DNA from 3 places in the Singulisphaera rosea genome. Region 2 is predicted to be linked to each of the others. Evidence: riboswitches for the same ligand, from Rfam matches in the RefSeq annotation. Region 2 holds a riboswitch; each other region holds the start of a gene.
The links. A riboswitch is a leader RNA that binds a small molecule or an ion and turns the genes downstream of it on or off. The one in region 2 is predicted to bind cobalamin.

Region 1 (6,730 bases), on a different contig from region 2:
CCTCGATCAGGGCGTCGGTGTAAAAGAAGACAGCGTCGCCCTGGCCGAGCGTGACCGAGAACTGGTGATAGTTCGTCTCATCGTCGAATCCGAGCGGGAGATTCCCGGCCTCGCCGACGTTCCGATCCATCAGGCCCCACGTCCCTGCCTTCGCGTGATACCAGAGCGGTCGAGGGTGGCCGGCGTTGCAGACAGTGAGCGTCTTCTTGTTCGCCAGGTAGGTGGCGATCACCGCCGTGGCGAAGCGCTGCCATTGGGCGAACTCGGTGAACTGTTGGTTGAGCGAGCGGACCAGCCTCGTCTGGCTCTTCGTGTTGATGTTCTTCCGCATGAGGTCGCGGAGCGTCGCCGAGAAGTCGGCGACTTGTGACCCGTGCCCCGACACATCCGCGACGATCAGTCGACTCGTCATCCCCCCGCCGCAGACCGACAAATAGTGAATGTCGCCCCCCCGCGCGGCCCCTTCATACGGCAGGCTGTATACCCAGGCCTCGAGCCCGGGCATGCTCAGCGCCTCCTGGACGGCATGGCTCCCGCCCCGGATCTCCATGCAATGCATCGCCGCCCCCTCGCGTGGGCTCGCTTTCGATGTCATCGGGTCCCCTCGACAAGGGTCTTCGATCGTGGCGGTTCCCGCCGGAGCCGACCTCGGTCGGTGACATCTCGGCGTTCGACGTCCAACCCGCCAGCGTAGCCGGCGCAGACGACTCTGGAAAGAGTCCTCATCGCCTCGTGACCGTCACCCCGAAGGCCGTAGATGAACATCGTCGCCGGCTGGCTCTCAGGCACTGAGACGAGCACCTTCAGTCGGAGGATGTGGTCCGCCGCTCGTCAGAGCACTTGCACGACACCCATGTCGAAATGTCCTCGTAAAGCAACATCCAACCGGCCAAAACGCGACGTATCCTAAGCAGTAGCCCGTCTCCTGCCAACGGTTCAACACGACGGCCGACGCCGACCGCCCTCATCCTGTATACGGGTTCTGATGCTTTATGGCGACATGCCACGCGATCGTGACTTGCCTAGATCTCCTCGATTCTCGGAATTCCCTCGGACGGATGGCGAGAAGAATCGGGTCGAGAGTATGAATTGGGTTGAATTCGTAGGCGGCGGGGATTGGGTTGAGCGGGGGGGTGCCAGGTTTTGATTCTGTGATCAAAAATGAATCGGCGAATGCGTGGAATGGAAAAAAGGGATGAATGTCGCGAAGAATCTTCGCCAAGACTTGGGAATGCATTCTATTGTCGAAATAGATTGAAAAAACGTGATGTTGTTACGATAAGCCTGCGAGAAGGACGGTCGGGGACGTTGTAGGAACACCGACCAACGTAACAAGACGGAGCGGCGGCCCGAAGTCCGCGCCCCCTCCGAGTCGTGCAACGACGGAGAATGCACCCTCGATGCTGGGAATCCGAGCTCTGCGCCCGCGAAGAACTCCCCGAAGATCGACCCGCCAGGCCTGGACGTTTTCGGGCGGGCTCGAATCACTGGAATCTCGGGTCGTCATGTCGGTGGCGATCCAGTACGACTACACCTATGACAACTCCGGCTTCTTCGCGAACAATCCCGCGGCGAAGACGGTCCTGGAGCAGGCCGCGGCGATCATCGGGGGTGGCCTGCACGACAGTCTCACGGCGATCACGCCCAATGCGGCCGGGGGCAACAACTGGTCGATCACTTTCGCCAACCCGAGCAGCCCGAGGTCGGGCTCGTTGGTCACGGTGAAAAATCCGACCGTGGCTGCCAACACGCTGCTCGTCTACGTGGGGGGCTTCGCCTCGCCGACCAGTGGCTATTCGTATTACACCGGCGCGGGGGAGTCTTATAGCGGCTCGAAGGATTTCATCCAGAACATCAATTCGCGAGGCCAGGCGGGGGCCCTGGGGGCGAAGCCGACGGACACCTCCCCTTGGGGCGGCATGCTCACCTTCAGCGCGAATTCGAACTGGAGCTTCGCGGGTACCGGCGGGACGCCCGGGGCCGGCCGGTACGATTTCCTCTCGGTCGCCGAACAAATGCTCGTGAGCACGCTCGGTTTCGGTACGTCGCTCCCATGGACGGCCAACGTCGACTTGATGAACCGCACCTTCACCGGAACCCATGCCTCGGTGAGCAACGGGGGGCCCGTCCCCTTGGCGACCGACAGCAACGGCATGTGGTCGACGAAGCTCTCCTCGAACGGCAAGGAGCCGTTGATGGACGGGCTGCTCGCCCCGGGCCAGCGTCGCGGGATGACCTCGCTCGACTGGGCCGGTCTGGCCGACGTCGGTTGGGTGACCGACGCGCTCTCGTTCACGACCCAACCCCCAACGAAGGTAACAACCGGAACCCGATTCGGCGTGGCCGTCACGGTCGTCGATCCCAACGGGTACAAGGATGCGTCGTTCAACGGTCCCGTCACCCTGAGGATGGGAGCAAACCCGGGCGGCGCGACGCTCGGCGGCACCCTCACCGTAAATGCCGTGGGCGGGGTGGCGACCTTCACTGGTCTGACCCTCGACAAGTCCGGCACCGGTGAGACCCTCCTGGCCACGAGCTCGCTCCTCCCCGCCTTCGCGACGACGACCCCGTTCTCCTCGTCCGCGTCATCGGCGGCGCAGCTGGCGATCACGACGTCGCCACCGAGCCGCGTGACGATCGGCGCCCCGTTCTCGATGGCTGTTACGATAAGGGACGGTAATGGGAATCCGGACAATAGCTACACCGGGCCCGTCACTCTGAGCCTCGCGACCAACCCCGGAGCTGGCGTTCTCGGTGGGACCTTGACGGCCCAGGCCGTCCGGGGGGTGGCGACATTCTCGGGCTTGACCCTAAGTGCGACAGGGGCGGGCTACCAGATCAAGGCGACCGCAACCGGCGTGTCGGCGGCGACATCCTCGGCAATCACGGTCACTCCGTCGGCGGTGACGGTCAAACCCGCGGCAACGCAGTTGGCGATCACCGCGCAGCCGCCGAGCAGCGTGAAGACGGCGGGCAGCTTTGGTCTGACGGTGACGGCGAAGGACGCGAGCGGGAATGTGGATCCCAACTACTCCGGATCGATCACGTTGAGCCTCGCGGCCAACCCCGGCGGTGCGGTCCTCGGAGGTACACCGACGGTCCAGGCGGTCCGAGGCGTGGCGACGTTTACGGGCCTGAAGTTGAACACCTCTGCGTCCGGTTACCAGATCAAGGCGACCGCAACGGGCCTTTCCGCGGCGACGACCACAGCCATCACGGTGACGCCCGCTGCGACGCGATTGGTGGTCTCGACGCTCCCGCCGAGCAGTGCGAAGACGGCGGCCGGCTTTGGTTTGAAGGTCACGGCGAAGGATGCGCAAGGCAACGTGGACCCGAATTACTCCGGCCCGGTGACGCTGAGCCTCGCGGCGAACCCTTCCGGCGGGGTGCTCGGTGGGACGCTGACGGTCCGGTCCGTGGGCGGTGTGGCGACGTTCTCGGGACTGACGTTGAACGCGGCCGGGGCCGGCTACCAACTCCTGGCTACGGCGGCGGGCTTGCAGTCCGCGACGACGACGTCCATGACCGTGATTCCCGCCGCGACACAGTTGACCATCTCAACTCAACCACCGAGCAACGTGAAGACGCTGAGCGGATTCTCGCTGACGGTCACCGCGAAGGACGCGAGCGGCAACATCGATCCGAACTACACCGGTACCATCACGCTCACCTTGGCCGCAAACCCCAGCAACGGCATGCTGGGTGGGACCTTGACCGTCAAGGCCGTCCGCGGTGTGGCGACCTTTACCAACCTCTACCTGACCAGGTCGGGAGTCGGTTATCTGATCAAGGCCACAGCCGCGGGGCTGACCCCGGCCACGACGTCGACGATCACGGCCAAGACGGCGTGAGGAGGCTCGGGGGCTCGGGGCCTCGCGATTGGGACCGCCGCTCCTTGACTGGGGCCGATGAGGTTGGTTCTAATCCCATGCTCGACGGGTGCTCCCCATCTCGAGAGGGGTCGGGAGATAATAGGGAAGACGGTGAGAATCCGTCGCGGGGCCGCCGCTGTGATCGGCTAGGCCCCCGGACATTCGTGCCACTGCCGCGAGGTGGGAAGGCGGTCCGGGAGCCGTTGGATGCCGAGAGCCAGAAGACCTGCCCGTCGAGTCGCTGTTCCGATGCTTCGGCCACGAGCATCCGGACGGGCCGCTGGCAGACGTTCTGCAACGGGCCGTGCGCTCGAGGGCCGAAGCTGGTCCCTTGCCCGTCCCGGCAGAAAGATCTCACCCCATGCCTTCCCTCCCGTCCGTCCGCCGTCAGGGTTTCACCCTGATCGAGCTCTTGGTGGTGATCGCGATCATCGCCGTCCTCATCGCGTTGCTCTTGCCCGCCGTCCAGGCCGCCCGCGAGGCCGCGCGTCGCGCCCAGTGCTCGAACAACCTCAAGCAGATCGCCATCGGGGCGATGAATTACGAGTCCTCGACGGGCGTCCTGCCGTCCAGCAGCTTCCCTTATCCCGCCGACCCCACCAGCACGAAGCCTTACCCGGACCACAGCGCGTTCGAGCGGATCCTCGGCTTCATGGAGCAGGTCCCCGCCTACAACGCCATCAACTTCTCTCGGACGATCTACGACAACGAGAACCTCACGATCGAGGGCCTCGGGATCGCCACGTTGTGGTGCCCGAGCGACTCGACCGTGTCGAAGACCGCTCCCCTGGTCCGGGTCGCCGCGGCGGCCGGCGGGATCAGCCTCCCGTTCTGGAATCCCGACCCGTTGCCGGCCGGCGTCTGGGCCCAGGCCCACGCGAGCTACCGGGGCGTCTCCGGCCTCTGGATCAACCCGCCGAAGAACATGACCCCCGCCGAGCTCCAGCGTGCCAAGGCGACCCACAACGGCATCGTGTTCATGGACAGCAACGTCCGGCTGGCCGACGTCACCGACGGCACGAGCTCCACGATGATCTTCGACGAGCGGGCCCAGGCCTACTACGTCAACGACGCCGCCACCACCCCGACGAGGGCGTTGTACTATCAGTCGATCTACGGGGCCTGGACCTACGGCTATTACTCGGCGCAGGGGATCTACAACGCGGCCCCGAACCGGTTCCGGAGCCCGTATTACCCCTCGAGCTTCCATCCCGGTGGCATCAACGTGGCCTTCTGCGACGGGTCGGTCCATTTCCTCAAAGATTCTATCGACGCCTTCCCCGTCGTGAACGACTACGCAGTGGCGGGCCCGCTCCTGAACGGGCCGAGCGGCTACAGCCTGGCCCCCAACGCGAGGATGGCGGTCTACCAGGCACTCGCCACCCGTGCCGGCGGCGAAGTGATCAGCGCCGACGCCTATTGATCCGCGAAGGTCTCGCTTTGAAGGACACCGGGCCGATGTTGCCATCGCATCCGAATCCGAGGCGCCCCAGCCGGCGCCCGTGGGGAACGATCGTCGCCACCCTGACTGCGGCCCTGGCCGTTGGGTGCGGGCCGCCCGACCCCGGGCCTCGTCCCACGCCCCCCGGCCAATCCCCGCCGGGGGCGCCGGACGCGTCGGGGCTTCCCAGCCCTCCGGGAAAGGCCTCCGAACGATGAGGTCCTACCGGGTCGTCCGCAAGGTCCACTCCGTTTTGGGCCTTGGTTGCGGCCTCGTCCTGGCCGCGACGGCGCTCAGCGGCGGGATCCTGGCGTTCCGCTCCCAAATCGATCGAGGACTCAACCCGTCCCTCTGGCGGGTCGAGCCCCTGCACGCCCGGGCGTCGCTCGATGCGGTTCGCCGCGCCGTGGAGTTGGAGTCCGCAGGTGGGCCGGCATTGCGCATGCTCCTCTTCCCCGACCGCGAAGGGGTGGCTCTCATGGCGTTCCTCGGCGGGCGAGACCCTTCGGATCGCTGGGAGGTCTTCGTCGACCCTCATTCGGCGAAGATCCAGGGCCGACGGCGATTCGGCACCGGCTTGATCGACCGGATCAAGGCGTTCCACGTCGAGCTCCTCCTCGGCAAGCAAGGCCGCCTGGTCGTTGGAGCGATCGGGCTGCTTTCCCTGACCCTCGGAGCGAGTGGCACCTGGCTCTGGTGGTGGACGAGACCCCGAAGTGTCGACGGGCCCAGGAGACGAGTTTGGACAGCCCTCGATGTCCACCGGCAGGTCGGCATCCTTGGATTGGTCCCGACGACCGTCCTGGCCGTCACCGGCGCATCCCTGATCTTCCGGCCCTATCTCGCGCCGATCGTTGAACGGATCACCGGCCCGATGCCCTTGGACCTCTCCGCCCGGTCCTCTGGGGATCGGACGCAGGCCCCGCCGTCGCTCGACCGGATCTGCGAGCTGGCCGCAAGAGCCTATCCCGACGCCCGGATCACGAGGCTCTATCTCCCCGAAGGACCGGAAGGTTCGTTCGCCGTCCGCCTGCGGCTCCCCGAAGAGGGGAACCCGCACGGCAATACGGCCATCCTCCTCGACCGCTACGACGGCAAGGTCCTCCGCAAGCTGACCTCTCGGTCCGCGAACTCGCTCCAGCAGATCCTCTGGTACGCGCCCTATCCGTGGCACACCGGCGACGCCCTGGGCCTTTCCGGTCGGTGGCTAGCCGCCGCCTCGGGAGCGATCCCCGCCATCTTGCTGGTTTCGGGGGTGCTCTGGTGGCGCCGTCGCATACCCTAAGTTGATATTGTTGTTTGTTGTTATCGTTTTTGAAAATAGGCGAAGGCGAAGTGGAACGCGAGGCGCCGTGCGGGAGTTGGACGACGTGGAGACTTGGAGGATGGACATGGGGCGAGGACACTTTGATCGAGA
Region 2 (6,730 bases):
TCGCGCCAAGTGATGATCTCGGCGATCGTCCGCGCACAGCCGATGCACAGGCCGGAGGTGCTGTCCATCCGGCAGATCCCCACGCAGGGGCTGGCCACGAATTCGGGCATCGTCGGCGCACCTTCGCGAGGGCGGGGATCAGAGTTGGTCGGCGCTGATGATCTCGCCGCCGCGTTGGGAGAGGACCGCGGCCAGGACCTTCGGATCGAGGTTGTCTTTCAGGAACCGGGCCGATCCGTCGCCGAAGGCGAAATAGGCCCCGCCGACGTGGTAGCTGGCGAACTCCTGGCCGAACTCGCACCCGATCTTGCCGAGTAACGGCGAGGTGCTGGTCACCTGGCACGACGCCCAGATCGTCCCCGGCACGGTGCCGTTCCGGGCGCTGATGGGGGCGCTCTGGTCGAGGAAGTTCTTGTGGCCGATCCAGTAGCCGAACGAGGCCTCGTGGGCCTCGCCGACGAGGATGGTGTAGGTCGTGCCGTCGGTCATGCTGAGGACCGAGCTATTGGGGAGGGACGAGGTCAGCAAGACCCCGCGAGGCGTCCCCGAGGTATCCCCCTGGTTGGCGTAGTTGTTCTGGCAATTTGTGCCGGGGAAGCATCGCAGGGCGCGCTCGCCGTAGTTGCCCGAGTAGTCGTTGCGCCCGAACTGCAACGGCGATGACGGGGCATCGCCGTTGGGCCTCGTGAGCGACGAGTATTGACTGGTGGGGCAGAGGAAGAGGGACAGCGAGGTGGCCCCGGCCGTGGTGTTTTGGGGCTCGATGTACCACAGGCTCTGATTAATGCTGTTGTAGAGCGGTGATTGTTCGGCAAATGGGAGGATGGCCGTCCCCCAACTGGCCATGCGCCTGGCCCGGGCCGCGGGGAGGTTGGCGACCGTGACGCTGGCCATGCTCAGGCCGTAGCCGCCGGCGGGGAAGACGTTGTAGGTGCCCTGGTACGACTGGAAGGCGATGCCGATCTGCTTGAGGTTGTTCGAGCACTGGGCGCGCCGGGCGGCCTCGCGAGCGGCCTGCACGGCGGGCAGGAGCAGGGCGATCAGCACGGCGATGATGGCGATCACCACCAGCAATTCGATGAGCGTGAAGCCACGATGGGGCGTGGCCAGGGGACGAGGGCGCACGAGAGACGCAGCCTTTCCGCCGGGTCGGGCGTGAAATCCGGCTTCGGTGTCCCGGCTCGCGGCCCATCGCAGACGTCCTGCGTGCGGGCCGCCCGGAAGCTCCGGGTCCGAAGCGTCGGAACCGATCTCGACGGGCAGGTCTTCTGGCTCTCGGCTCGTGGCGGCGTCCGGATAGCCTTCCCGCCTCGCGGCAGTGGCAGAGGATCCGGAATCCTGGCCGATCACAGCGGCGGCCCCGCGACGGATTTGCACCGTCTTCCCTATTCTCCCCCGGCCCTTGGCAAAAGGCCGGCGGCACCCGTCGAGCGTCTGTATTACAGCGACACCCCGGTTTCGCTGTCAAGGACCGCCGCCATGAATTCGTTAGTCGATATGAATGCGTCACAAAGCAATAAATGAGGCAGGCCCGCATGAAGGGCCAAGCCGACGGTCCCCCTCTCCGCCTTGTCGCTCGAGTCCATTCTCGCCGGGATCTTTGCCCTGGGCCCTCCGCGTCGACGGCCAATTGCCCCGGAATCCACGCCCTTCAAAATGTCGATCTGGAAGATTTTTTTGGGATCATGTCCGGTCGGTGTGGAGTCCCTGATAACCCTGTCGAAGGGGGTCGTGAGACGGCCCCGCGAGGAACACGACGAACGAAACGATGGGGGACCCGACGATGAAGACCGTTTTGCTGAAGCTGGTGGTGGCGGGCACGGCGGTGGCGGCGATGACCTCCGCGGCGGATGCAGGGGAACGCACCTACGGTGGCTCGTCCTCGAACGCGTCGCAGTGGGGGTATCCGCAGTGCCGTCCGGAGTCGGCCCCCTGCGACTACCCGCCTCCTCCCAGCGACGGCGGCTACTGCCCGCCGAGCTATCCGCCGACCAACTGCGGGTATCCCAGCGGTGGGAATTGCTACCCCGGCGGCGGTCGTCCCGGCTACCCCGGCTCGGGCGGCTACCCGAGCGGTGGCAATGGCTATCCTGGTGGCGGTTACCCCGGCTCGAGCGGCTACCCTGGTGGCGGTTACCCCGGCTCGAGCAGCTACCCTGGCGGGGGTCGTCCCGGCGGCTATCCCGGCTCGAGCGGCTATCCTGGCGGGGGGCGCCCCGGCTATCCCGGGTCCGGCAATGCGAGTGGGTATCCCCAATCCGGCCACGGCCCCGTCTGGGGACAGTCGGGCGGCAACTACCCCCGGCCCGGCGGGAACAGCTACCCCAACAACGGCGGGTCGCTTCCCCCGAATCGTGGGCCGGTCTGGGGGCAGTCGGGCGGCTACGGCCAGCCCGTGAGCTACTCGGGCGGCGGGTACGGCGGACACGCCGGCGGGCATGGCGGGCACAACGGGGGTCGGCGATAAGGCCGATCGAGACGGCGAATCTTGATGATGGTCGCCCCGGGGGGAACCTCGGGGCGTCTTCGTTTGTTGAGGAGCCCAATCATTCGCTCGGCGGGGTGAGCGTGAAGACGCCGAACGGGCGCGACGACGTTTCGAGGCCGACTTCCCACTTGTTGAAGCGGACGAGCCAGCCGTCGGCTTCGAGGGCCTCCAGGAGGCGGAGGCTCATGGTGCGGAAGGGGTCGGAGAGGAGAACCCGTCCGCCTGCCGCCAGGTTGGTCTCGAAGATCCGGCGGAGCTGCGGGTGGAGCGACTCGCCGTAGAGGATGTCCGAGCCGAGGATCCAGTCGTAGCGTCCGGCGTCGTCCCAGGCGGTCCAGTCGGCGAGGCGAAGCTCGACCGCCGCGACGCCGTTCCGTTCGCCGTTGCGGCGGCAGAGGTGGAGCGCCAGCTCGTCGCGGTCGGTCTGAACCACCTTACCGCCGAACGACGCCGCGACGATGCCGGGGAGGCCCGTGCCGGAGCCGAGCTCCAGGACGCGCTTCCCCACGAACTCTCCCGCGAGTCCGACGATCTCGTGCACCAGCGCGATCGAAGACGGCCAGAGGGAGACGCCGTAGGGCAGGCGGTTCTCCTGCGGCTCGATGACCCGCGACTCGTCCTCGCGGGTCAGGACTGCACCCGTGTGGAGGATCGTCCACTCGCGGCCTCCTTGCCTCGTGCGGTACTCCTGGAGCCGGAAGTCGCCGCCCGTGGTGCCGAGCGTCTGCTGCGTCGTTGTGCTCTCGTCCATACCGCCACTTTACTGCTCAGGTCTCGGGCGGGTGAAGACGAGGCCTTCGCAAAAGTCCGATCGAAGCCTCGGCGCGATTTCTCGCCAGCCATTGACTTGTGTCGCAGGCTACGCAATGATGCGTATCGATCGACACGTCGGACAAATGGAGGACCAGGATGGCGGGTCGGAAGACGATCGCGATCACGGACCGGCAATTTGCGGTCCTGAAGGTGCTCTGGGCGTCCGGGCCGTTGACGGTCCGGGAGCTGATGGGGCACCTGCCTCGCGGGGACCGGCAGCCTTATACGACGGTGCTCGGGCTCTTGCAGGGGATGGAGAAGGGGGGCCTGGTCGCCCACGAGAAGGAGGCCCAGGCGCACCGCTACCGGCCCACGCTCACGGAGCGCGAGGCCACCTCGACGTTGTTGTCGGACTTCCTCGGCCGGTTCTTCCAGGGGTCGGCCGAGCGTCTGGTGCTGGGGCTGGTCGACTCCCAGCAAATCGACCCCGAGATGCTCAAGTCGATCGAAGCGAAACTCGCCGACACGTTTGAGCAAACCCCGGAGGCGGGGACCTCCGAGGCGAAAGGCCCCTCGAAGCGAGGAGGGCGGAAATCATGATCCGGTTCGTCGATGGCACGATCGACCCGTTCTTCTGGTTCCTGGCCGATTGGTCCGTTCGCTGGGGGGTGGTGATCCTCGCCCTCGCGGCGTGGTTCCGGATCCGGCCCCCGCGCCGGGCGGCGACCCGACACCTGCTCTGCGCGTCGGCACTGGCGGCGGGGCTGGTGCTGCCCCTGGCACCACGGTGGTCGATCCCCTGGCGACGGCCCGCACCGACGCCTTTGCCGGCCGCCTTGCCGACCGTCGCAAAGGGGCCGGTTGTGCTCGATACAAGACTGCTCGTCCCGAGGACGAGCGCGCCGGCCGAGACCCCGGCCTCTCAGCCGCCGACCCCGGTCGTTGTCCGTGCCGGGGTGCGTACCTCGGAGGTACCGGCACGCATTGAAAGGTCCGCGATCCCCGAGCCCGAGGTCGCCGAAGGCCTGGGACCCTGGCGCCAGGCCAGGGTCGTCCTGGGGGTAGCCTGGTTGGCGGGGATGCTCGTGTCCCTGGTCCGTCTCCTCGTGGGTGGGAGGATCCTGGCCCGGCTGCGGTCGTCGTCGAATCCCGTCTCCGGTGAGGCCCTGGTCCGATACCGGTCGGAGCTCGGCGTCCGCAGGGGTGTCGTGATGGCGACACACGAGGCGGTCGGGTCGCCGGTCCTGCTTGGCGGCCTCGCGCCGACGATCCTGGTCCCAGACGACTGGGACGCCTGGCCCGAGGCGACGAGGCGGGCCTGCCTGCTCCACGAGCTGGCCCACTTGGAGAGGTGGGACGACCTGGCGAAGCTCGCCGCCGAGCTGGCGCGGGTCCCGTTCTGGTTCCACCCGGGGCTCGCCTGGCTCCTGGCCCGGCTCGACCGCGAGGCCGAGCTGGCCTGCGACGACATGGCCGTCGGCCGAGGCGTCGCGCCGGCCGAGCTCGCGAAGTTGCTCCTCGACTTCGCCGCCCGTCCGCTCCGGCTCGATCTCCGGCGGCTTGGCGTCGGCGGCCAAACCCTGTCCTTTTTCGACCGGAACACGGTCTTGACCCGGATCACACGACTTCTGGAGGACGACATGTCTCGAGCGATCATCCCTCCGTCGAAGCTCCGCTCAATCGCCCTGGTCGTGGCTGTCGCCGCTCTGGCGTCGGCGATCGGCGGGGCCCAGGGCCGGGCGCTGGAACCCGACGCCCCGCCGCAACCGGCCGCAAAGCCGAAGGATGCCGGCCAAGGGCAGGGGACTGCCCCCAAGTCGTTCTCGGTGGTCGTCAAAGACGCGGAGGGACGACCGGTCGAAGGGGCGACCGTGGTCGCCGGACTCATCCCGACGAATCCCGGACAGGAGGGTGTGGCCACCGACGTGACCTCCTCAAGCACCGGCGTCGATGGCTCCGCCCGGTTCGATCGCGAGCCGAAGCCGGGGATCTGGGTCATCGCGTTCAAGGAGGGGCATTCCTTCATGAGCCGAAACCTGCTCGACCCGACGGGGGCGATCCCGACCTCGCTGGCCCTCCCCCGCACCCGGGTGCTTTCGGGAACGGTCGTCGACGCCGCAGGCCGGCCGATCGAAGGGGCCGAGGTACGAGTCGAGGGGGCGTATCGGACCTCCGGCCGGACGCCGGTCTTCTATTTCGCCCCCGCCCTCCAGGCACTGACGAAGGAGAAGCCGATCCAGCGGGCCTTCGTTACCCGGTCGGACGCGAGCGGGAGCTTCCGCTTGGAAGCACTCCCCGAGCAGGCCCAGGTCGCCCTGGTGGCCTCGGCGGAGGGGAAGGCGACGACACAAACCGCGTTGCGGAAAGAGGGGCCCCGCGCCGCCGACAAGGCCGAGGATCCCGTCCGCATCGTGCTCAACGACGAGGCGCGGGTGTCGGGGCGGGTCGTCTCGGCCGTGTCCGGCGTCGGGGTCTCGGGACGATCGGTGACGCTCCGAGGGATCGCCGAGGGGGCGAGCGTCTCGCTCCGAGGGAAGGCGACGACCGACGCCGAAGGGCGGTTCGAGATCCGAGGTCTCGGCGCGGGCCGGGCGAACATCCTCCTCGATGACGTGCCCGCCGACGGGCCCTGGACGTTCATCGCCGCGACCGACGTCCGCCTGACCCCGGGCTCGACCGCCGCGGCGAGGATCAAGCTGGTCGAGGGCGTGAAGGTCACCGGCTCGGTGACCTCAACCGACGGCAAGCCGATCCCCGGCGCCTCCGTCACCGTCTACGGGGCGAGGAACCCGATGAACGGCGGCTCGACGCCGGTAACGGTCCTCAGCGACCCCTCCGGCGTCTATCGCTTCCGGATGCCGCCGGGGAACGCCTATGTCATGCTGAATGGCAGCGTCCCGGGATACACGAGCCTGGGCAATACCGAGTCGAACCGGAGCGTGCTCATCCCGGACGGCCAGCCGACCTTCACCCTCCCGGTATTCGCGATGGCGCCCGGAGTCAACCTGACCGGTCGGATCGTCGACGCGACGGGCAAGCCGCTCGAGGGGGCGAAGCTCGTCGGCGTCTGCAACCAGACCTATTGCTCGCCGCTGAACCAGCCCTCGGCAACCGCCGACGCCCAGGGACATTTCCGCCTCGACATGCAGGCGGACGGGCAGCCCATCCCGCTCAATCAGGGGGTCACGTTCCAGGTCCGACTGGCAAGCGGGCAGGAGTTCGACGCCTCGCTCGTCCCGACGGGCAAAGGCGAGGTGACGATCAAGCTGCCGACCCTTCGGGACGGCGGGCCGAAAGGACCCGAAACGGTTGCCCCCGACGAGATCGCCGGGGTCGTCACCGACGTCGAGGGGAAGCCCCTCGAAGGGGTTTTGGTCCATCCTTATAGCTGGGTCCCGTTCATCAAGACGAAGAGCGACAAGGAGGGCAAGTTCCGCGTCAAGGTCCCCGAGCAAGGCAAGGTCGAGGTCCGGCTCAGCAAGGACGGAT
Region 3 (6,730 bases), on a different contig from region 2:
AGGTGGTACGCCACGCGCCAGGCGCCGTGATCGTCCTCGGCCGCAAAAATCAGCTCGGGGGCCGTGCGGACCTTCACATCCTGAGATGACCGGCCCCACTTCGCTAGGATCGAGGCGACCGCATCCCTGGCCGTCGCCGCGGGCGCCTGCCCGAGGTCGACCACGTCCCGCGACCAGCCGGGCTCCTCATCCTTCGAGATCGGGGCCGAGCGGACCGTGCCGACCCGACCCTCCAACTCGACGAACACGACCTGTTCGTCGCGGGCCGTCCGGGCGGTGAGGGCCAGGTCGCGCGAATACGCCGGCGTCTGGGCCGAGGACAGCCGGACCCGGGACGAGCCCTTGGCATTGAGCGCCTCGACCACTCGAGACGCCATAGCCTCGGCCGAGGGGAACGACCCGAGCGGGGTGCCGGCCGCATCCCCCTCGGTGATGAGTTGGACCGACCGGTCGGAGAACCAGTCGGGGTGGTTGAACAGGAACGCCGTCGCCCCGTAGAGGAGCACGAACGGCGTCAGGGACAATCCTGCGTACATGTGCGCACGCCGAAGGATTTTCATCGCCGCGTTGTACCGGACGCGGGAGCGAGGGCGCGGAGCCCTCGCCGGCGAGGATTCGGTCGTCATCTCGGCCGTCCTGTGATCGTTGGTGGTCGCGAGTGGGACGTCAGCGTTCCTCGAGGTCGCCCTTGCGGAATTCCCGGGGCTTTTCGGGGGACGAGACGGCGGGATCGGCCCTTTTCTTCAGGTCGATGGTCCCTGAGTCGTCCTGTCCGCAGCCGGCGGCCGCGAACGGGACGACGAGGAAGACGAAGGCGAGCGCTCGGCGTAGGGGTGAAGACGCCATGGCAGGGGACAGCTCCGAGGGGCGTTGGGGAGGGATGATCAGGCTCAATACGCGTCCGCGCTAATGACCTCGCCGCCCGCCCTCGTCGAGAGGGCCTGATACACCCCGAATCGCGACCCGCTCGCCGCCGAGTAGACGTTGGCCGTCGCGTCGTACGACACCCCGGCCGCCGAGATCGTCGCCGGGTTGATCGACCAGGAGTCGATCGTGTCCTTGAGGAACCGCACCGAGCCGTCCACGAACGCGAAGTTCGCCCCGCCCGGGTGCAGACTGGAGGCGTTCGCGACGTAGCGCGCGCCGAGGATGCCCACCGGCTTCTTATGAGCGTTGATGGGGTAATAGGTCTCGAACATGGAGTCGTACCAGTAGCCGGAGTTCCAGAACTGGTTGACGACCTGGTCGGCGGGCGTGAGCAGCGAGTGGCCGCGTTCGCCGATCGAGATCGTGCTGCTGGTCCCGTCGGTGATGTCGCCGATCCGCGTCGCGCCGTACATATAAATGGTGCCGTTCATGTTGCCGACCTGCTGCGCGAAGTTGGCGGCCGTCAGCTTCGGCCGGACGTCCCAGGTCCCCGTGCAGCCGGCGTAGCTGGTGAAGGCCTGCATCCAGGTCGTCCCGGCCGGCGGCGCCTGGTAGATGGTCGCGGAGAGGGGCTGCTTCCGGGACGCGGAGGGGTCGCTCGGGCAGGCGAAGGCGGAGATCCCGACCCCCGCGATCGTCAAATTCGCCGGATTCTTATACGAGAGATTGAAATTGACGAGGTTGTAGGCGGGCTGCTGCTCGAGGAACGGCAGGATCATCACGAACAGGCTGAACCCATCGGCCGTCTTCCCCGGCCCGGTGCCCGAGGCGGCCCAGAACGAGCCGGGTGGGAGCGTGCCCGTGGCCGACTCGTAGTTCGAGATCGCCAGGCCCATCTGCTTCAGGTTGTTCGTGCATTGCGCCCGTCGGGCGGCCTCACGCGCGGCCTGGACGGCCGGGAGCAACAGCGCGATCAGCACGGCGATGATCGCGATCACCACCAGCAGTTCGATCAGGGTAAAACCAGGACGGCGGCTTGAGCGGAGACGTGCAGACATGAGCGCAGACCTTCCTGCCGGGTCGGGCGTGGAGGGAGCTTCCGCTTCGGCCCCTCCGGCGCATGGCCCATTGGCAGACGGTCTGCGAACGGCCCGCCCGGATGCTCGTGGCCGAAGCATCCAAACAGCAACTCGACGGGCAGGTCTTCTGGCTCTCGGCATCGAACGGCATCCGGACGGCCTTCCCACCTTGCGGCAGTGGCACAAATGTCCGGAAGCCTAGCCGATCACAGCGGCGGCCCCGCGACGGATTCTCACCGTCTTCCCTATTATCCCCCACCCCGCATCCGGGTCGGAGGCACCTGTCGAGGACGGGCATTAGACCCCACCCCTCTCCGCCGGGTCAAGGGGTTTGATGAGTGAGACGCGCTTAACCCTGGTCCACGGATTCGTCACGCCGACGCGACGGACGATTGGAAATGCGCCTTGGAGTCGTGGTGGACCGTTCGGAGTGATCGCGGGAATCGTCAAGGCCAATGACGTCTCTCAGCCTGTCGTGCGGCAGATCACCTCAAATTTACCGCCGAACGAGCCAAACCAAGCACAAAATCCACACAATGATGCATCCAATCACCGGGCGGCGTCGCAAATAATACACATCATCGCCAACCGTCGATTTTTGGCCTATGACTACCAATGATTGATCGCTTGGGCGTGGGAACGGCCGCAACGGCCTTTCGACGCGCCGGCAGAGAGAAAGACGTCTTCATTTCTTTGATTTCAAATCATTTTAGTTTTTACATGTAAATTTTAGTTCATTATGACGCGTCCGGATGAGGAGGGGTGAGCCGGCCTGTGCCGGTTCGCCTCTCCGGCGAAGATGGGGAATCGCCCCCGACTACCACCCGTCACTTTCACCTCGAGAGTCCCGACGATGAACATCTCCGACTTTTCCGGCAGGGTCGAGCCTCGGCAGGACCGCCGTCGAATGAGGCCCGCGAGCGAGGCGCTCGAGGTTCGTCGGGTCCCGGCGGGGACGACCGCGAGCTTCAGCGTGGCGCAGGATTGGGGCACGGGCTTCCAGGCGTCGATCAACCTGGCGAATTCGCAGGCGACGAGCGTCAATAACTGGGTGTTGCAGTTCGACTACTCGGCGTCGATCGACTCGATCTGGAACGCCTCGATCGTCAGCCACGTGGGCAACCACTACGTGATCCAAGGGGCGGACTGGAACAACACGATCCCCGCGAACGGTAGCGTCTCCTTCGGTTTCAACGGGAGTCCCGGGCACACCACCGCCGCCCCCACCAACTACCTCCTGAACGGCGCATCGATGGGCGGCGGAGGGGGCGGGGGCGGGACGACCACGCTTCCGACACTCTCCATCGGCAACGTCACGGCCGCCGAGCCGAGCAGCGGCAGCACGCCTTTCGCGTTCAAGGTCAGCCTGTCGGCCCCCTCGACGAGTTCGGTGACGGTCCATTACGCGACGGCCGACGGCACCGCCAAGGCCGGCTCCGACTACCAGGCGACCAGCGGCACGCTCACCTTCGCCCCCGGCGAGACGAGCAAGACCGTCTCCGTGTCGGTCCTCGCGGATAAGGTCGTCGAGGCGAACGAGACGTTCGCCGTCGTCCTCTCGAGCCCCGCCGGCGCGACCCTCGGGACCGCAAAGGGGACCGGCACGATCCAGGACACCGCCCCACCCTCGACCAGCGGCGACGCGAGCTTCCTCGTGACCAGCGACTGGGGGAGCGGCTTCAACGGACTTGTCACGATCAAGAACAGCGGCACGAAGGCCTGGACGAACTGGACGCTCGGGTTCGACTTCGCCGGCCAGATCTCATCGATCTGGGACGGGGCGGTCGTCAGCCATGTCGGCGATCACTACGTGGTCCAGAACGCCAGTTACAACGGCGCCGTGGCCGCCGGGGCGTCGGTCAGCTTCGGGTTCGGCGGGAGCCCCGGGAATGTGACGGTCGGGCCCACCAACTTCGTCGTCAACGGTGCGGGGCCGGGCAACCAGGCCCCCGTGGCCGCCAACGACACCGCCTGGACGGCCCCCGGCAAGGCCGTGACGATCGCCGTCTTGGCCAACGACTCGGATCCCAACGGCGACCCGCTGACCGTTACCTCGGCCGCGCAAGGCAAGCACGGCGCCGTGGCCCTGAACCGCGACGGGACGGTCACGTATACCCCGGCCTCGGGCTTCACGGGGACCGACTCCTTCGCCTACACCATCAGCGACGGCCGGGGCGGGACCGCGACCGCCACCGTCACCCTCGGCGTCTCGACCCAATCCTGGCCGGCCCACGTCTACGCACCTTATGTCGATATGGGCCTGTATCCGACCTACAACCTCGTCGCGACGGCCCAGAACCAGGGGGTCAAGTACTTCAACCTCGGCTTCGTCGTCGCCGACGCGAACAACAAGCCGAGCTGGGGCGGCTACACCGACTACGAGATCAGCGGCACCCCCTTCGACCAGGCCTTGCGGTCGCAGGTCAACAGCCTTCGGGGGCTCGGGGGCGACGTCGCCGTCTCGTTCGGAGGCGCGTCCAACAACGAGCTGGCGGTGGCGATCACCGACGTGAAGGCCTTGCAGAACGCCTACCAATCCGTGATCACCGCATATGGCCTGACCCGAGTCGATTTCGACATCGAGGGGGCGGCCGTCAACGACCGCGCGTCGATCGATCGCCGATCACAGGCATTGGCGGCCTTGCAGAAGACCGCCGTCGCGTCGGGACAGCCGCTCCAGGTCTGGTTCACCCTCCCCGTCCTGCCGACCGGCCTCACCGCGGACGGGCTCTACGTCCTCCAGTCCGCGCTCAAGTACGGCGTGACGATCTCCGGCGTCAACGTCATGGCGATGGACTATGGCAACTCCGCGGCCCCTAACCCGCAAGGACACATGGGCGACTACGCCATCCAGGCCGCCACCTCGACATTCAATCAACTCAAGACCCTTTACGGCACGACCAAGACCGACGCCCAACTCTGGGGGATGGTCGGCGTGACGCCGATGATCGGCCTGAACGACAACACCGACGAGGTCTTCGACCAGGCCGCCGCCCGCCAACTCCTCGCGTTCGCCCAGCAGAAAGGCCTCGGCGAGATCGGCATCTGGTCGCTCAACCGGGACCAGCAGAACGCGAACGGAGCCCTGACCTACGTCGACCTCACGTCGAGCAGCATCTCGCAGAAATCTTACGAGTTCACCTCAATTTTTAGGCCGTTCACATCCTGAGAGGCTTTGGCTCTCGCGCAGCCCTCGAACGTACACGGTATTCGTCTCGAAACCCGATTTTTCCTGAGAAACCGGGTTTCTGATATCCTCGACGCGGATTTTCAAACGGTCAAGCCGATACCGCCGACCCCAGAACGCTTTGCGGCAAGAACCCAAGAGGTTGTGTACAATCACCTCAGAATGGCCTTCCGTCTTCGTCGATCATCGGAGGCACAACGGCCTGAACACAGCTCCTGGCATCGTTGTCCGGAATCGGGATGCATGCTCCAAATGAATTTGGATCGCGTGGGTGCACCATGAAGTTGCGACGAGTCCGCATCGAGAATTTCCGGCAGATACGGTACTGGGAGCACGAATTCACGGACTCTCTGCAGAGGGTCCGTGACGTGACACTCTTGGTTGGGCCAAACGCCAGCGGCAAGACATCGATCCTGGACGCGATCGCCGCAGCCATCAACCCTTTGACGCGAATCAATGCGATTCGACCAGGCCTGGAGATGTCGCTCAAGAGGATCGTCCGGCACGGCGCGACGTTCGCGAGTGTGGAAGCAGAGGTCGAATTTTCCCAGGAGGAGGTTGACACCGCGCTGGCCATCTTAGGCATGATGGAGACCAAATTGAAGGGAGAGGAGGACTCCATTCGGGAATCGAGACTCGTCTCGTTCTCCTGGACATTTCCCGACCCGTCAGGGATGCACGCGCATGGCCGGACCGAATGCCGGCCGCGTGACGGTTGGTCGATCTTCCGCTCACGAAGCCGGGTCGCACAATTGCTGGCAACGCAACGCTTGCGAAGGCCAAACCTGCTGGAATCCGCCGGAGCTGTGTTCACCTTCGACCAGCACCGATCCCTGTTCGGACGCCTCATCCCTCGCGCGATCTGGGACGTCCTGGCGAACAGCGGAAGCCTGCCTGGACTCCCCCCCACACTGCCGGTTGAATCCCTGTCGGAGCCGGACCGACGAACGACCGACCCTCGCCTGCTGCTGCTCTCGATGGCAATCCAAGAACTCCTCCCTCCCAGATCGACGATAGGACAGACGGAGTCGTCGGATTTCGAACGAGTCCGCGAGGCCTATGCTCGAATCTGCCACCCACATTCGATTCGGGGTGCCGTGCGAGACGACCTCGAGAGATTCGACATCGAATTCTCCAATGGCCCGACACCCTACGGATACGACGACCTCAGCAGCGGCGAGCAGATGGTCCTGCTCATCCTCATCCGGATGGCCTCGGAGCGCATCCACCGATCCATCCTGCTGCTCGACGAGGTCGAACTCCACCAGCATCCCATCTGGCAAAGGCGTCTCCTGGACAACCTCCGACAAGTTGGCGTGGACAATCAGGTCATCGCGACGACGCACTCGGCCTACCTTCGCGACGTGCTTCCTTCATCGAGTGTCATTACATTAGGAGACATCGAACATAAAGATCGAAGGGGCGTCTGACGATGGCACAAGTCTACCTGGTATGTGAGGGGGAACGAAACAGTCTTGACGTCCGCCTACTCGACGCCGTCCTCGCCCAGTATTACAAACTGCCGATCGTGATCGAGCCCGCCGGTGGCGGCAGCAACCCGCGTATTGTTCGCAGATGGCTCGAGCGCCGGGTATCT

Region 1: another riboswitch for cobalamin. It lies ahead of ACYOEI_RS07105 (DUF1559 domain-containing protein); the one in region 2 lies ahead of ACYOEI_RS30440 (DUF1559 domain-containing protein).
Region 3: another riboswitch for cobalamin. It lies ahead of ACYOEI_RS31980 (DUF1559 domain-containing protein); the one in region 2 lies ahead of ACYOEI_RS30440 (DUF1559 domain-containing protein).

What each region holds. Positions count from the first base shown of each region.
Region 1 is NZ_JBTYIP020000003.1:167,987-174,716, reverse strand. It holds gene ACYOEI_RS07115 (PP2C family protein-serine/threonine phosphatase) at 1-595, opposite strand, end outside; gene ACYOEI_RS07110 (beta strand repeat-containing protein) at 1,506-3,851, shown strand; cobalamin riboswitch at 3,921-4,120, shown strand; gene ACYOEI_RS07105 (DUF1559 domain-containing protein) at 4,234-5,295, shown strand; gene ACYOEI_RS07100 (PepSY-associated TM helix domain-containing protein) at 5,528-6,598, shown strand.
Region 2 is NZ_JBTYIP020000024.1:131,328-138,057, forward strand. It holds gene ACYOEI_RS30435 (DUF1289 domain-containing protein) at 1-110, opposite strand, end outside; gene ACYOEI_RS30440 (DUF1559 domain-containing protein) at 139-1,125, opposite strand; cobalamin riboswitch at 1,242-1,442, opposite strand; gene ACYOEI_RS30445 (hypothetical protein) at 1,784-2,467, shown strand; gene ACYOEI_RS30450 (class I SAM-dependent methyltransferase) at 2,547-3,239, opposite strand; gene ACYOEI_RS30455 (BlaI/MecI/CopY family transcriptional regulator) at 3,398-3,841, shown strand; gene ACYOEI_RS30460 (carboxypeptidase regulatory-like domain-containing protein) at 3,838-6,730, shown strand, end outside.
Region 3 is NZ_JBTYIP020000027.1:87,642-94,371, forward strand. It holds gene ACYOEI_RS31970 (hypothetical protein) at 1-626, opposite strand, end outside; gene ACYOEI_RS31975 (hypothetical protein) at 667-846, opposite strand; gene ACYOEI_RS31980 (DUF1559 domain-containing protein) at 891-1,925, opposite strand; cobalamin riboswitch at 2,047-2,246, opposite strand; gene ACYOEI_RS31985 (hypothetical protein) at 2,281-2,565, shown strand; gene ACYOEI_RS31990 (cellulose binding domain-containing protein) at 2,854-5,115, shown strand; gene ACYOEI_RS31995 (AAA family ATPase) at 5,412-6,563, shown strand; gene ACYOEI_RS32000 (hypothetical protein) at 6,566-6,730, shown strand, end outside.